One region of the Pseudoalteromonas maricaloris genome, then DNA from elsewhere that is predicted to be linked to it. Evidence: predicted binding sites of a transcription regulator. Region 1 holds the regulator's gene; the other holds the start of a gene.

What was found. The regulator FliA, encoded in region 1, starts transcription of late flagellar genes. The targets are predictions, from matches to a motif close to CTAAAGNTNNNNNNNNNNNNGCCGATA.
Region 2: the regulator FliA is predicted to act here: its motif matches at 6,735-6,761, upstream of pomA (flagellar motor protein PomA).

What each region holds. Positions count from the first base shown of each region.
Region 1 covers NZ_CP024625.1:1,416,409-1,425,271, forward strand. Annotated here, with positions in the region: gene flhB (flagellar biosynthesis protein FlhB) at 1-116, shown strand, start outside; gene flhA (flagellar biosynthesis protein FlhA) at 200-2,302, shown strand; gene flhF (flagellar biosynthesis protein FlhF) at 2,322-3,797, shown strand; gene CTT31_RS06030 (MinD/ParA family protein) at 3,790-4,650, shown strand; gene CTT31_RS06035 (RNA polymerase sigma factor FliA) at 4,653-5,387, shown strand; gene cheY (chemotaxis response regulator CheY) at 5,430-5,813, shown strand; gene CTT31_RS06045 (protein phosphatase CheZ) at 5,833-6,609, shown strand; gene CTT31_RS06050 (chemotaxis protein CheA) at 6,623-8,854, shown strand.
Region 2 covers NZ_CP024625.1:3,066,476-3,075,338, reverse strand. Annotated here, with positions in the region: gene CTT31_RS13595 (phosphatidylglycerophosphatase A family protein) at 1-203, shown strand, start outside; gene CTT31_RS13590 (ligand-binding sensor domain-containing diguanylate cyclase) at 228-3,308, shown strand; gene dxs (1-deoxy-D-xylulose-5-phosphate synthase) at 3,406-5,277, opposite strand; gene ispA ((2E,6E)-farnesyl diphosphate synthase) at 5,444-6,343, opposite strand; gene xseB (exodeoxyribonuclease VII small subunit) at 6,343-6,582, opposite strand; gene pomA (flagellar motor protein PomA) at 6,817-7,584, shown strand; gene CTT31_RS13565 (flagellar motor protein MotB) at 7,587-8,516, shown strand; gene CTT31_RS13560 (hypothetical protein) at 8,686-8,863, shown strand, end outside.

The DNA.
Region 1 (8,863 bases):
CGGTTGCACAGGTACTTGCTTATGTATTTCAGCTAAATCGTTTTCAAAAGGGCAAAGGGAAAAGACCCGTTGCACTTACTCGAGATTTACCAATCCCAGACGATTTGAGGCATTAAAATTGCTCTCATAAAAATAAGCTATTAATTGGAACGCATATTGCATTTGTTGCTATGTGTCAATTTTTTGCTTGTGTTAAGTTATGGAATTTAAAGCAGTTTTACAACAACTCAATCGAGATAAAAAAGAATATGCTAAAGGTGTGGGTACTCCATTGTTGGTGCTTGCAGCACTTGGCATGGTTATTCTGCCGCTACCTCCTTTTTTGCTTGATATTCTATTTTCCTTCAACATTGCATTGGCACTTGTGGTGCTATTGGTGACTGTTTATACCTTGAAGCCACTTGAATTTGGTATGTTTCCTGCGGTACTACTGATCGCGACTATCATGCGATTGGCACTAAACGTAGCTAGTACTCGCGTCGTATTACTTGAAGGTCATAATGGTGGTGATGCGGCAGGTAAGGTGATCGAAGCCTTTGGTAGTGTTGTTATTGGTGGCAACTACGCCGTCGGTTTAGTTGTATTCCTTATCCTTATTATTATTAACTTTGTCGTAATTACCAAAGGTGCAGGCCGTATTTCTGAGGTGTCTGCGCGTTTCACCCTTGATGCTATGCCGGGTAAGCAAATGGCCATTGATGCAGACTTAAATGCCGGTTTTATCTCTGCAGATGACGCCCGGGCTCGTCGTGAAGAAGTGACTCGAGAAGCTGACTTTTACGGTTCAATGGACGGTGCAAGCAAATTCGTTAAAGGTGATGCTATTGCAGGTATCGTGATCCTTGCCATTAATATAATAGGTGGCCTTTTCGTTGGGATGATCCAGCATGATTTAAGCTTTGGTCACGCGATGGAAGTATATACCATGCTGACAATCGGTGACGGTCTGGTCGCGCAAATTCCTTCTCTTTTACTCTCAATTGGCACTGCAATTGTCGTAACGCGTCAAAATGAATCGCACAACATGGGCGATCAGTTTAAAAACCAACTGGGTAATGAAAAATCACTAGCTATTGCTTCGGGTATTTTGATCACCATGGGACTCGTTCCTGGCATGCCACATGTTGCCTTCCTAGGGTTAGGCGTATTACTTGGCTATATAGCCTATTACACAAGTCAGCAAAAGAAAAAGGCGGAGATCGAAAAGGCGGAACAAGCTGCCAAAGGACCTGCAGCCAAAGGTGGCCATCAACAAGATCAAAAAGAGCTTGGTTGGGATGATGTACAACCTGTTGATGTGATTGGTTTAGAGGTAGGTTATCGCCTAATTCCTCTAGTTGACCAAGCCCAAGGCGGGGAGCTTCTCAGTCGTATTAAAGGGGTGCGTAAAAAGCTATCTCAGGAACTGGGCTTTTTAGTACCGCCGGTACATATTCGCGATAACCTAGAATTAGATCCAAATGCATACAATATTACTTTAATGGGAGTTGGCTCTGGAACCGGTGAGTTGAAGCATGGCGACGAACTTGCAATTAATCCTGGGCAGGTATTTGGGCCGATTAAAGGTATAGAGACTAAAGATCCTGCATTTGGCCTAGATGCAGTATGGATTAAGCCAGACCAAAAAGATGAGGCGCATTCGCTTGGCTATACAGTAGTAGATGCTGCAACTGTGGTGGCAACACATATTAGTCAATTATTAACGAATAATGCGTCACTATTACTTGGTCATGAAGAGGTACAAAATCTATTAGATATGCTTGCGAAAAGTCACCCTAGATTAGTAGAAGGCTTAGTACCTGATATTTTACCGCTCACTACCGTGGTAAAAGTGCTACAAAATCTGCTTAATGAGGGCGTTGCAATTCGAGATATGCGCTCGATTGTACAAACCTTAGTTGAGTACGGACCACGTAGCCAAGACCCTGATGTATTAACGGCTGCGGTAAGAATTTCATTACGCAGATTGATTGTTCAAGATGCCGTTGGAAGCGAAGAAGAAATTCCTGTCATAACATTGGCGCCTGAGTTGGAACAGATGTTGCATCAGTCACTTCAGAACGCAGGTGATGAGGGGGCAGGTATTGAACCTGGCTTGGCTGAGAGGCTTCAAGAATCATTAAGAGAAGCACATCACAACCAAGAAATGCTAGGGGAACCGTCCATCTTATTAACCTCAGGTATGTTAAGAAGTGTGCTATCTCGATTTGTTAAACATACAATTCCAGGTCTTAGAGTGATGTCATATCAAGAAGTGCCGGAAGAAAGACAAATTAAGATAGTGAGCTCGGTTGGACAATAGAGGATAAAGGGGCTGTAACATGAAAATTAAACGTTTCTTCGCAAAAGATATGCGTACGGCTTTAAATGAAGTAAAAGAAGAGCTTGGTGCTGATGCTGTCATTATGTCTAACAAAAAGTTAGCGGATGGTGTTGAAATCGTCGCAGCAATTGATAATGACCGTACTGCTGCACCTGCTAAGCAAGCACCAGCGACCCATGCAGCAGCCCCAAGAGAAGCACAGACTCGCTTTGTCCGTCCTGAGCCTCGCCAAGTACAGCCAGCAAAGCAAGCGCAAGTTGCTGATAGCTTAGAAGCATTGCTTGAGCGTCAAGCGCCGCGCCCTCGCTCACCAGAACTTGCTTCTATGTTCTCCCAGTCGGGGATAGATACAGAGCAAATGTTAAGCAGCCAACGTAAAACACAAACTGCTGCGCCGACGCACCAAGCGAAGCCACAGCAAGCTCGTCGCCAATCTTTTGACTTTGATGATGATGCATTTGAGCAGCCACAGCAGTGGGGCGAGTCGGATGAATTAGACAACGGTTTTGGTGATGATTTACCTGAGTTAAATGCCAAGCCTGACGAAATGAGTGCAATGCGCGAAGAAATGAACGCTATTCGTCAATTACTTGAACATCAAGTATCTGGTCTAATGAAACAAGAAATGGCTCGTCGCGATCCAACCCGTGCGTGTCTTGTAGATCGTCTGGAAGGAATGGGCATAGACAAAGACGTTGCTGAGCAAATGGCATGCTTTATCCCTGATGATGTTTCTCGTAAAGAAGCCTGGAATGCATTGTTAAACATGGTGATCAACCAAATGCACACCACTAACAATGATATTCTTCGTCAAGGTGGCGTATTTGCGATGGTGGGTCCAACTGGTGTTGGTAAAACCACAACGGTTGCAAAATTAGCGGCATTAGGTGCACAAAAATACGGTGCAGATAAAGTGGCGTTAATAACGACTGATACCTACAGAATTGGCGCTTACGAGCAGTTAGCTACCTATGGTAGAATCATTGGTTGTCCGGTTAAGCAAGTTAAAGATGCAAATGAACTTGCAGAAGTGCTTTATCATTTACGCAATAAGCGTCTAGTATTAATAGATACGGCGGGAATGAGTCAAAGAGATTTGCGCTTAACTGAACAGTTAAATACACTTATGCGTAGCGCGAGAGTAGATATTCGCAGCTATTTAGTATTAAGTGCGACAGCACAAATGAATGTGTTACAAGAAACAGTAAGACACTTCAAAAAAGTAAATTTAAGTGGCTGTATTTTCACAAAACTTGATGAAAGTCTAAGTTTAGGTGAGATAATTAGCATAGCGATTCAAAATCGTTTGCCAATAGGGTATCTTACCAACGGTCAGCGAGTGCCAGAAGACATTCGCGTAGCAAATGCTCAAAAGCTAGTAAAAAAGGCTGAGCAATTGTATTTAAAAAGAATAAAAGCACAGCACTCTCGACGTGTACCTGTAGCGTCAGAGTCAGTAGGAATGTATGATTAACACAGTTTTAGATCAAGCAAGTGGCCTGCGTAGAATGAGTCAAAATAGCAACCAGGGTGTAAAAGTAATAGCCGTGACCGGTGGAAAAGGTGGGGTGGGTAAAACCAACGTCTCGCTCAATACTGCCATCGCTATGGGCCAACAAGGACAGCGAGTTCTCGTTTTAGATGCGGACTTGGGCTTGGCAAACTGTGATGTGATGTTAGGTCTAAGGGTAGAAAAAAATCTGTCGCACGTGTTGTCGGGTGAATGTGAACTAGATGAGATTCTCGTAGAAGGTCCCGCTGGAATTAAAATTGTACCGGCGACCTCAGGCTCTCAAAGTATGGTAGAGCTGACTCCCGCAGAGCATGCAGGACTTATTCGTGCATTTAGCGAGCTTAACACGCAATTTGATGTCTTAATTGTTGATACCGCAGCCGGTATCTCAGATATGGTTCTGAGCTTCTCTCGAGCTGCACAAGATGTGATGGTTGTGGTGTGTGATGAACCGACTTCCATTACAGATGCTTACGCGTTGATCAAAGTTTTGAGCAGAGAGCATGGTGTCTATCGTTTTAAAATTGTTGCCAACATGGTCCGCAGTATGCGTGAAGGGCAAGAATTATTTGCTAAACTTTCAAAAGTTACAGACCGTTTTCTTGATGTAGCACTGGAATTAGTGGCCACCGTACCGTTTGACGAAAACATGCGTAAATCTTCTCGCAGACAAAGAGCTATCGTGGATTTATTTCCGAGTTCCCCTGCGGCGATTGCGATTAAGGGACTTGCTGCTAAGGCAGTTAAATGGCCAATTCCGCATCAACCTTCCGGTCATCTAGAATTTTTCATTGAACAACTTGTAAACGGGTGATTATGGCTTCTCCGGTCAATAGAGCTGCGGGATATCAAACTTCAGACCACATTCATAAGGTGGTTGAACGGCATGCTCCACTTGTCAAAAAAGTGGCGTGCCACCTGATTGCTCGACTTCCGGCAAGTGTGCAACTCGACGATCTGATCCAGTCAGGTATGATTGGATTGATTGAAGCATCTAAAAATTTCGATGCAACTAAAGGCGCTAGTTTCGAGACCTTTGCCGGGATCCGTATTCGAGGCGCAATGCTGGATGAAATCCGTCGTGGTGATTGGGCGCCTCGTTCTGTTCACAAAAATAGCAGAATGGTTGCAGAAGCTATCTCCGAGTTAGAATCTCTCCTTGGTCGAGAACCAAAAGACACTGAAATCGCTGAAAAACTTGATATATCTCTAGATGAGTACCATCATATTTTACATGATGTAAATGCAAGTAAAGTCATCGGTATTGAGGATCTTGGGGTTGATGAAGACGTGATAACCCCAGCAAACAGCGATTTTGCGCTAGACAAACCGTTTAATAACGTTAAAAATGAACGTTTTAACGAGTCTTTAGTAAATGCTATCAAAGCGTTACCCGAAAGGGATGCTCTGGTTTTATCACTTTACTATAACGACGAAATGAATTTAAAAGAGATTGGTGCCATCCTTGATGTCAGTGAATCTCGAGTAAGCCAAATTCACGGTCAGGCAATGATAAAGCTTAAAGCTAAAATCAATGACTGGATAAATTAGAGTACATAAAATAGTTGGGTTCGAACCTCACTGGAGGAAGTTTTGGATAAGAACATGAAGATTCTCGTGGTTGATGATTTCTCTACTATGAGAAGAATAATCAAAAACCTATTAAGAGATTTAGGCTTTACCAATGTTCAAGAAGCTGATGATGGTAGTACAGCACTTCCGATGCTACAAAATCAGGAGTTTGACTTTGTAGTAACTGATTGGAATATGCCGGGCATGCAAGGTATTGATTTGCTTCGTGCAATACGCGCAGATGAAAAGCTTAAGCACATTCCAGTGTTGATGGTTACCGCAGAAGCGAAAAAAGAACAAATTGTTGCAGCAGCGCAAGCTGGGGTGAACGGATATATTGTTAAACCGTTTACTGCAGGTACGCTCAAAACTAAGCTTGAAAAAGTATTTGAGCGACTAGGCTAACAGCAAGGGGATATGGCCTATGTCTGTAAATGCTGCGCCTCAAATTACACTTGAACAAGCTAAGCAACTTGTTGAGCTTCTAGAACAAGGTGAACAAGAAAAAGCTGACCAGCTGATTTTAGAAGCTGCTAACAAAGAGCAATCGGAGTTATTTGCAGAAGTCGGAAAGCTGACTCGCCAATTACACGAGTCCTTGAAGAACTTTGAGCTGGATACTCGCCTCGCAGATCTCACGACAGAGGCTATTCCTGACGCCAAGCAGCGTCTTAATTATGTTATGGAAATGACAGAGAGCGCTGCGAACAAAACGATGGACGCGGTCGAAGAAAGCTTACCTCTTGCGCAGAACCTAGCGGATGAGTTAGCGCAAATAAAGCCCACTTGGGATCGATTGATGAGCAGAGACATTCAACTCGGTGAGTTTAAATCTCTGTGTCATGATCTCGACAGCTTTATGCAGACTTCAAAGACACGTACAGACGAATTACAAGGTTTAATGACTAATGTGCTGATGGCTCAGGACTATCAGGATTTGACTGGGCAGGTTATTCGGCGCGTCATTGAGCTTGTGAGAGAAGTAGAAGATAGTCTCATTCACCTCTTGACTGTTTTTGGTACTTCAGATGAAGCACCTTCAACTGCTGTGAAAGCGAATGAAAACGAAATAAAAACAACCGAGACTATCAGTGATGAATTGTCTGGACCTGAAGGTCCAATTATTGACGCTGAATCGCGAGATGACGTGGTTTCTGGTCAAGACGAAGTCGATGACTTGCTATCTAGTTTAGGCTTCTAGTTGGAGAGTGTGTATGAGCTTTGAAGTCGATGAAGATATCTTGCAGGACTTTCTTGTTGAAGCAGGCGAAATATTAGAACTGTTATCTGAACAGCTTGTTGAACTAGAAAATAATCCTGAAGATAAAGAACTTCTCAATGCGATTTTCCGTGGCTTCCATACCGTAAAAGGTGGGGCTGGCTTCCTAGGTATGACCGAACTGGTCGATGCCTGTCACGGTGCGGAGAACGTGTTTGATGTACTACGACAAGGGCAACGAAAAGTAACTTCCGAACTGATGGATGTTATTTTGCAATCTTTGGATACGATCAACGAAATGTTCGCTTGTATTCAAAACCGTGAGGAACCAGAAGCGGCCGACCCTGTGTTGCTTGAAACACTCCACAAACTTAGCCAGCCTGCATCTGAAGACGAAGTCAGTGAAGTGATTGACGAACCTACTTCTGAGCCAGAACCTGTGGTGCCAGATTTAAGTGCTGATGATATTTTATTCGACGCCGATGTTGGTTCAGGCGATGATAGCGGCTCCAGCATCGATGAGATAACAGAAGAAGAATTTGAAAATCTTTTAGATGAATTACACGGTTCGGGTAATGCGCCTGCTGTTGCTCCGGCAACTAAACCTGAAGCTGTATCAACCTCAGATGATGGTGATATCACCGATGACGAATTCGATAACCTCTTAGATGAACTTCATGGTGTTGGTAAATTCGGTGGAGCACCAAATGCAGAAGATGCTGTTGCCTCAGAAGCGAGTGAACCTAAGGCTAAATCAACCTCACCAGCAGCCCCAAGTGGGTCTACTGGCGACGAAGAAATTACCGACGATGAGTTTGAAGCTTTGTTGGACGAGCTTCATGGTAAAGGCAGTGCACCTAAAGCGGTCGATGAATCGCCAGTAGAGGTTTCAGAGACTAAACCTGCGCAACCAGAGCCTGTTAAAGCCGCGCCAGCGCCGAAACCTGCACCAAAGCCTGCGCCCAAAGTTGAAGCTAAGCCTGCGACTCCAGCACCAGCACCGCAAAAAGAGCCCGAGGCTGCAAAAGCTTCCACACCAGCCGCTGCGAAGAAACCTGCGGCACAAGCTGAGACCACGGTCCGAGTTGATACTAAACGTCTTGATGAAATCATGAATATGGTTGGCGAATTAGTATTGGTTCGTAACCGTTTGGTTAGCTTAGCGAATAACACCAACAGCGAAAGCATGGGTAAAGCTATTTCGAACCTTGATGTAGTCACTGCTGATTTGCAGGGCGCCGTGATGAAAACGCGGATGCAGCCAATCAAAAAGGTATTTGGTCGCTTTCCTCGAGTAGTGAGAGACCTTGCTCGCAGCTTGAAAAAAGAAATCAACCTAGTTTTACAGGGCGAAGAGACGGATTTAGATAAAAATTTGGTTGAAGCGCTTGCAGATCCATTGGTCCACTTAGTGAGAAACTCAGTAGATCATGGCATTGAAATGCCTGACGTACGCGAAGCGTCGGGCAAACCAAGAATGGGTACAGTCACATTGTCAGCATCTCAAGAGGGAGATCACATTCTTCTCACGATTCGAGATGATGGTGCCGGTATGGACCCTGAAAAGCTCAAAAAGATTGCTATAAATAAAGGCGTTATTGACTCCGATCAAGCAAGCCGACTGTCCGATACTGAAGCCTATAATTTGATCTTCGCACCAGGGTTCTCAACAAAAGAGCAAATTTCGGACATTTCTGGTCGTGGTGTTGGGATGGACGTTGTTAAAACGAAGATCACTCAATTAAATGGCTCGGTAAATATCCAATCAGAATTGGGTGTTGGTACCGTATTAGAGATTAAGGTACCGCTTACACTGGCTATTTTACCTACCTTGATGGTAGTAGTCGGAGAGCAAACGTTTGCGTTACCACTTGCCGGCGTGAACGAGATCTTCCATTTAGATTTGACAAAAACGAATGTGGTTGATGGTCAGTTGACTATCATAGTGAGAGAAAAAGCAATTCCGTTATTTTATCTTGAACATTGGTTGGTAAAAGGTGCGAACAGGGGCATGAGAAAGGCTGAAGGCCATGTTGTCATTGCGCAAATTGGCACTAAACAAGTCGGTTTTGTGGTTGATTCTCTGATAGGCCAAGAGGAAGTCGTAATCAAACCACTAGATGCGTTATTACAAGGTACACCAGGTATGGCCGGTGCTACCATCACATCTGATGGTGGTATAGCGCTAATCCTTGATGTCCCCAACTTATTAAAACACTACGCCTAATTTTATTAG
Region 2 (8,863 bases), 1.7 Mb from region 1:
TGATAGGGGCGGCACTTAGCTGGCAGTCATTAATCGTTGGCTTTATTTTGTTTCGCTTTTTCGATATTTTGAAACCGGGTCCGATAAGATGGCTCGATAAACGTTTGCACGGTGGCTCTGGGATTATGCTAGATGATGTATTAGCTGGCATTTTTTCATTGATTTGCGTGCAAGCTTTGTTTAAAACTGGCATTTTAGTCTAACTGTGCTGATGTGATGGAATCGAGATGACAAGGCTATTGTTTTTCATTTTCACTTTGCTGCTACCAATTACGAGTTTTGCGGCGATAGATGATTACGTAGTTAAACAGTGGAATATCCAAAGTGGATTACCGTCACAAAGCGTTAAGAGTGTCGTTCAAGACAATCAGGGCTACATTTGGCTCGGAACTCAGTTTGGCCTAAGTCGGTTTGATGGTCATCAATTCCAAAACTTCAATACCCAAAATACCGAATTTTTAAATAGCAATGCCATTAATAAATTGGTGGTGGATCGATTTGGCATGCTCTGGGTTGGCACGCGTCGAGGATTGTTAAGACTCAATCCCAAAACCTTAGAAGCTCGACGTTTCGATCTGCAGGGGCCTGTACGGGATATCTTGCAAGATGAAGATGGCGGGATCTGGATTGCTGCGAATGGTCTGTATTATGTTTCTGCGAAAAAGCTGACGTTAGCCGCTAATAACATCGAACAAAGTACGTTAGATGTTACCCAAATCAATCAAATTGTAGGTTCCGTGACTAAAATGGCGCTGGTGCCAGATGGCATTTGGTTGGTAAATGAACGTCACTTACTTAAAATCAGCGAATCAAACAATCGCACTGGCGATGGGGTTCGGCTTGAATTGGCAAGCAAAGTGTCATTACCGGAACAGTTAGCGCAAACCATCATACATGACTTAGCTTGGGTCGATGGTAAGTTGTTCTTAGCATCAGAGCTGGGCGCCTATTTTCTGGATATAGATGAAGTACTACGTCGTTACCAAGAAGTGGGTAACAATGCGGTATATAAGTTTCTTAACGATAAAGAAGGTGGCCTGTGGGTTTCCACTTATGGGCGATTGTTATACCGACAAAATAATGGTATTTGGCAAGCTGTTGAGCCCATTCAATTAGATCAGAGCATCTGGTTTGCCGATATTTTTATGGATAACGATAATAATATCTGGCTCGCTAGTTTAAATGAGGGACTTTGGCTTGCTCACTCAGGTAAGGTTGAGCGTCATCATATCGGTCAACGGACAAATCAAGCTATCTCAGCAATTACTCAAGGCCCCAATGGCCAATTGTGGGTAGCTAGCAGAGAAGGTCTTGGAATTATTGGGCTAAATGATAGTTATCAACCCGTGCTCACAAGTGCTCAGTTAAATCGCTCTGTAATACACGACTTAGAGTTTATCGGTGAAAAGCTCATTCTTGGTACTGACCGTGGTGCGCTTATCTATGAAGATGGCACTCTGCAAAAGTTAAGTGAGCGTGAGCTCAGGCAAAATCCGGTATTTTCTCTCAGCCCTTCAAATCGTGGGGGGATGTGGTTCGGTACTGGTAGGGGCTTGTATCGTCTTGATTACAAGGGGATAACGCCGTTTGCCTATAATGCCTTTCTCGGTAGCCAATTCGTCACTTTTGTTGAAGACTTCCCTAGATACGGCTTCATTGGTACAAACAAAGGTGCTTATCGTTACAATGATAAGGGGATCGAAAAAATTGGTTCTCAAACGTCGTTGGATACCGCTTATATCACCAGTATTTTGCATTTGGATACCGTGACGACTTTAGTTGGCTCTCTCAACGATGGGTTATTCTATCGTACCTCAGACGGTGATTGGTATCAGCTTGATGCTTCAAATGGATTGCCTTACGGATCGATATTTTCTTTGCATTATGACAAGAGCAATCAGCTCATCTGGGTGAGCACAATGAAAGGGGTATATCGCATGCCCGTTGCGCAATTTGGTCACGTTATAGAGAGTTTGCAAGTTGAACAAGTAATAAGCCCATTCGATAGGCAGCTTGATGGCAGACCAAGCCAATGTTGTTCAGGACTTGGGCATGATGCCGTGGTTGAAACCGAGTCAGCTATTTTTTACCCCAGCTTACAAGGCGTTGTTGAAATCCCTAAAAATGTCCAGCTTTTTGGTGGTGGGGATTTATTACCAAGGCTAGAGTCATTGTCTACCCACGATAGAGTATTTAGTACAGAATCATTAAATCAAGTGATCCAGCTTGATACATCTGAGCGTGATTTAACCATTAATTATACTGCAATCGATTTTTACGCGCCGCATAGCATTGAATTTAGATACAAGCTAGAAGGGCACGATACGCAATGGCGTGATGCTCAGTCACGCCGCGAAGCAATTTATACCAATTTACCACCAGGCAACTTCACCTTTGTTTTAGAAGTTAAGCGTCAAGGGCAAGATTGGGAACAGGCGAAGGTGCTTAACTTATCCATTACGTTACCGCGCCGTTTCGACGAGACTATTTACTTTAGGCTGTTTATCACTTGTGCGTTTATCTTTATGTTCTATCTCATTTTCTGGGTATTTAGAGCACAAGAAAGAAGAAAGCAAGCCGCGCTAGAAGCGTTGATAGCAGAGCGTACGACAGAGCTCAGAAAAGCCAACGAAAAGCTTAATCAGGTCAATACTCAGCTTAAACTTGTAAGTCACTCAGATGAATTGACGGGGCTACGTAGTCGTCGCTTCCTCTTTGATCAGTTACCAAAAGATGTCGAGCATTATCAGCGCAATGCACAATCATTACAGGCTCAAAATAAGAGTTTGGTATTGATGATCATGAACATTGATGATTTTAGCAAAATTAATGATTCTTATGGTCCAATTGGCGGTGATAGTTGTTTGCAGCAATTAGCGACGTTACTTAATACACGAACGCAAGGTTCTGATTATGTTGTCCGTTGGAGTGGTGATGAATTCCTATTACTACTACGTGACTTTAGCAGAGACTATATCGAAGAGTATGTCAGTGACTTATGTAAGGCGATTGCTGAAACGGATTACCGCTTACCGAACGGTAAAACGACTAAACTGACGGTGTCGATGGGGTGGTCATATTATCCATTGCCACTACTAGGCGGTAAGGTCATTGGTTGGGAATCATCTGTGAACCTAGCTGATATCGCATTACATCAGGTCAAACAACGTGGCGGTGATGGTGCTGCGACAATCATCTTTGACGATCAATTGGATGCATTCGAATTTGAGCAAAGCGCGAACATAGAGTCTCAGCTACAACTTTTGCAAAGCAATGGACTTGCGGAAGTAAGAGTGTGGATGAGGTAAAGCTCATCCACACTCTTAAACTGTCAACGTATTGCAGGACGAGAGGCAGAGCATAAAAAAGGCTTCCAAATGGAAGCCTTTTTAGAACTGCTCAAAGTCAAGACTGTGGATTTAGCCAAGCCTTAATTTGCTGACTTATTCCTTCGCTGCTTAAACCCAGTTCGGCGTGGATCTCGGATTGCGAACCATGTTTAATAAACTCATCAGGTAGGCCGAGTAGTTTGATTGGCTTTAGATGGCCTTGGGCTAATAAATATTCGCTCACAGCTGAACCTGCACCACCAGCAATCGCGTTGTCTTCAAGTGTTACAAAGCGCTCGTGAGTTACCACTAGCTCTTCGATAAGTGCGGTGTCTAAAGGTTTTACAAAGCGCATATCAACTAGTGTCGCATTTAGCTCTGCGGCAACGGTTTGAGCGTTTTCAAGCAATGTACCAAAGCTTAAAATAGCCAGCTTTTCACCTTCTCTTACTACCTTGCCCTTACCAATTTCCAGTTCGCTCATTTCTGCACTAATCTCTGCGCTTCCCGCACTGCCCCTAGGGTATCTTACCGCAGCTGGCCTATCTAGGCGGTGACCGGTATAGAGCATTTGGCGACACTCATTGAGGTCGCTTGGTGCCATTATCACCATATTAGGAATGCAGCGCAAAAAGCTTAGATCATAAGCCCCTTGGTGTGTTTCACCATCGGCACCAACGACACCTGCGCGGTCAATCGCAAAAAGTACCGGCAGATTTTGTAGTGCAACATCATGAATTAATTGGTCATAAGCACGTTGTAAAAAGCTTGAATAAATAGCAACAATAGGATTCAAGCCCTCACAGGCAAAGCCTGCACCAAGCGTAACAGCATGTTGCTCAGCAATCGCAACGTCAAAATACTGAGCTGGGTACTCTTTAGAGAAACGCACCATGCCAGAGCCTTCACGCATTGCAGGTGTTATAGCCATCAGCTTATTATCTTGTGCTGCCATATCACAGAGCCAGTCACCAAATACTTTTGAAAAGGTCGGTGCACTGGGTTTTGATTTGGGTAAGCTGTGCACGGTTGGATCAAACTTTGGTACGCCATGGTAGCCAATAGGATCCGCCTCTGCAGGCTTATAACCTTTCCCTTTTTGCGTTTTAACATGCAATAACTGTGGCCCCTTAAGGTTACGCATATTGCGCAGCGTATCAACTAGGGTGCCAACATCATGTCCATCGATTGGGCCAATATAGTTAAAGCCAAGCTCTTCAAAGAAAGTACCTGGGATTATCATCCCTTTTAAGTGTTCTTCCATTCTGCCAGCAAGTTCTTTAACTGGCGGTACACCAGCTAAAAGCTTTTTACTGCCTTCACGAATATTAGTATAGAAGCTACCAGAGAGGATCTTAGCGAAATGGTTTGTAAGTGCGCCAACGTTTTCTGAGATAGACATTTCGTTGTCGTTCAAGATCACGAGCATGTCCGGATTAACATCCCCCGCGTGGTTCATGGCTTCAAACGCCATACCAGCAGTCATTGCGCCATCACCAATAATAGCAACAGTTTTACGGCCCATTGCTTCTCTTTCAGCGGCAATAGCCATTGCAAGCGCTGCAGAAATCGAGGTGCTTGAGTGACCAACACTAAAGGTATCGTATTCACTTTCCTCTCGATATGGGAAAGGGTGAAGCCCATCTTTCTGGCGAATAGTATGCATCTGGTCACGGCGGCCAGTTAGGATCTTATGGGGATAAGCTTGATGACCTACGTCCCACACCAATCTATCCTGTGGCGTGTTGTAGACGTAATGCAATGCAACGGTCAACTCGACCGTGCCAAGACCTGAAGCTAAGTGACCGCTGCTTTGAGAGACTGAGTTTAGCAAATACTCTCGTAATTCATCACTTAACACAGATAACTTATGCTGGGGTAATTGACGAAGTTGACTTGGGTCGTCAATTAACGCGAGTAAAGGATACTTGCTACTATCAAGTTTCATGGTATTTATCAGAGTCCTAGTGAGTCTTTGCTGAGTATTTACCCGCGCAGCTCACTTCATAATTATTAAAATTCGTCACCAACTGGTCATAATATTATGTTAGCCAGTATTTACAAAGTACTTGTGAATATTTTCTTAGCTTGGCGTAGTTATTTTATACGTCAGCTTAATATTCTCGATCTATGATGTATTTTGCTAAATCTGCAAGTATTTCTGTGTCACCATCTATTTTCGTAAGCGCATCTAGTGCTTCATCTATCAACTGTTCAGCTTTTTCTTTTGCTTGCTCTAAGCCTAACAGTGCAGGGTAGGTAGACTTATTATGTTCTATGTCAGAGCCTTGTGGCTTACCAAGCACTGCCGTGTCACCTTCTACATCAAGAATGTCATCTCTGACTTGGAATGCAAGGCCTATTGCACGACCATAAGTGCGTATTGCATTACATGCTTGCTCGGTAACTAGCTCTGGGTTGCCGCATAAGATCCCAAGCTCTACAGCACAGCTTAGCAGTGCACCTGTTTTTAGCTTATGAATACGTTCTAGTTCGTCTATGGAAATTGAACGATTAGTAGCAGCTATATCAAGTGCTTGGCCACCAACCATGCCTTGTAGACCCGATGCTTTAGCTAGCGCGGAAATCATTTTTATTTGCGCATGGTGGCTTACTGCGAATTGATGCTCACTTAACAGCTCAAACGCCAGAGTTTGTAAGGCATCGCCAGCTAAGATAGCTGCCGCTTCATCGAATTGAATATGGCAGGTTGGACGGCCGCGCCTAAGTTCATCATCATCCATCGCGGGTAAATCATCGTGCACCAACGAATAGCTATGAACACACTCTATTGCTGCAGCGGCCTTGTCTAAGTCTTCTGGAGCCGCACCAAACAATTCACCAGTGCAGTACACCAAAAACGGTCGCAAGCGTTTACCACCATTTTCTATACTGTAGCGCGTTGCGGCTTTGATATTTTCTTCAGTATCAAGCACATTATCAAAATAGTGTAAAACGGTGGTTTCTACACGAGTCTTAGCAGACAGGAGTTTTTCTTGTAATTTTGCTGACATTAGGCTTCGTTTTCAAATGGCTGTAATTGCGCGTGCTCATCTTCGCCCATTAAAATAGCGACCTGCTGCTCAGCTTGCTGAAGTTTTTGGTTTGAAGCTTTTGCGAGCTTTATCCCACGCTCAAATTGTTTAAGTGCTTGATCCAGAGGTAAGCTACCATTTTCCATGTCTGCAACGATTTGTTCTAATTCTTGCATGGCCTCTTCAAAGCTCAAGTTATCAGGTTTTTTTACCGCCATATGTCACACTGACCCGTAAAGTAAAAGTGTGGCAATTTTAGGGGGATTGCGCGCCAAGGTCAAAAAAACCAGAGACTTTTTGATCTGACGGAGTATCGGCATTACAAGATCTGCTATAAACTCGCATTTTAAACACTTTTTAATATAATAGTGTTAAGTTGTAGAGAAACTTGCCGATAACTCAAACAATAATAACTGCGTGATTTATCACAAATAACTTCCCTCGGAGGACATGTGGATTTAGCAACGGTAATAGGGATCCTGGGTGCCATAGGTTTGATTGTAATGTCGATGGTACTAAGTAGTGATGGCCAGATCGCTATGTTCTATAACACGCCTTCCGTCGTTATCGTATTTGGTGGTTCAATTTTTATCGTATTGTCTAACTTTACGCTTGGACAATTTTTCGGCATTGGTAAAGTGGCCGGCAAGGCCTTCATGTTTAAGATTGAAACCCCTGAAGAGCTGATTGAAAAAGCCGTTGAGCTTGCTGATTCTGCGCGTAAAGGTGGTTTCTTAGCGTTAGAAGAAGCCGAAATTCCCAACCAGTTTATGCGTAAAGGCGTTGATATGTTAGTCGACGGCCATGACGCTGATGTTGTACGTGCCACACTGCAAAAAGACATTTCCCTAACGTCTTCAAGACATGAACTAGGCGCGGGTTTATTTAAATCCCTCGCGGATATTGCGCCTGCGATGGGGATGATCGGAACGCTCATCGGCTTGGTAGCTATGTTGTCTAACATGGACGACCCAAAAGCAATCGGGCCAGCCATGGCTGTTGCACTTTTAACAACTTTGTATGGTGCGTTTTTAGCTAACGTGGTTGCGATCCCTATTCAGGTTAAGCTTGAGCTTCGTAAAGATGAAGAAGAGCGAAATCAGCGGCTCATCTTAGATGCTGTCTTAGGCATTCAGGATGGCCAAAACCCGAAAGTTATTGAAGGCATTTTGAAAAATTATTTGCCTGAATCTAAACGTGGCGCTGAGGCTGAGGAATAACCATGTCAGATGAGAAAGAATGTAAATGTCCTCCTCCAGGTCTTCCCGCCTGGATGGGGACATTTGCTGATCTGATGTCATTACTGATGTGCTTCTTTGTACTGCTACTGGCATTTTCTGAAATGGACGTGCTGAAGTTTAAGCAAATTGCCGGGTCGATGAAATTTGCTTTTGGTGTGCAAAACAAAATTGAAGTAAAGGATATCCCAAAAGGTACCAGTGTTATCGCGATGGAATTTACTCCTGGTAAGCCAGAGCCAACACCAATTGAAACTATCCAACAGCAAACCGTAGAAATGACGCAACAGATGCTTGAGTTTCAGGCTGGTGATGAATCGTCTGCGGGTGGTCGGCAAGAGCAGCGGGGCAATAAGCGTGGTGGTGAGTCAGCCAGTACAGCTCAAGAAATGGCGTCAACGCAAGCAATCGCATCCGCAGATCAAGAACAAGTTAATGAGCTTGTTAAAAAGATTGCGCAGCAGCTAGAAAAGCAAATAATGGATGGTGCGATTGAGCTTGAGTCTCTAGGGCAGCAAATCATTATTCGTATCCAAGAGAATGGTTCTTTCCCAGCAGGTAGTGCGTTTTTACAACCTAAATTTGAACCAGTGATTGCCGAAATTGCAGAACTACTCAAAGATGTACCCGGTGAAATTACTGTCTCGGGTCACACAGACGATTTTAGAGTCACTAACGAACTTTACTCCAATAACTGGGATTTATCGGCGACGAGAGCGGTCGCTGTTGCGACTGTGATGGAGCGCGTTCGTGGTTTTGATAAGAACAGAATGGTTGTGGTTGGTCACGCAGACACCAGACCGCTTGTTCCCAATGACAGTGATGCTGATAGACGCCGCAATCGGCGAGTCGAAATCTCTATTTTACAGGGTAAACCTAAAGAGTCTGACCCTATTGAAGTGAGGCAAAATTAATTACAGTTTATTGCTAAATTACAGGGAATTCGCTAAAGTTCTAGCTGCTCTACAAACTCTCGATAAGGATAAAATGATGGACGTTAAAAACTATAGACTACCAGGTGATAATGGTGCAGGCGGCGACGAGGAAAGTGAAAAAAAGCCAAGTTTGGGTCGTTAACGGTCCATGTGGTTAGCTTGGGAGCCTGTTAGGCTCTTCTTTTTAGATTACAGTATCTGGGTCTCATTCGTAGCTGTTTTTTTGTGCCTGTTGGTACGAGATGTAAAGGCGCTTCGATACGCCAGCCTTATTGCTATTTTTTACGTTTTGGGGGCGTTTAACGCTGATTACATTAGGGCGGCTG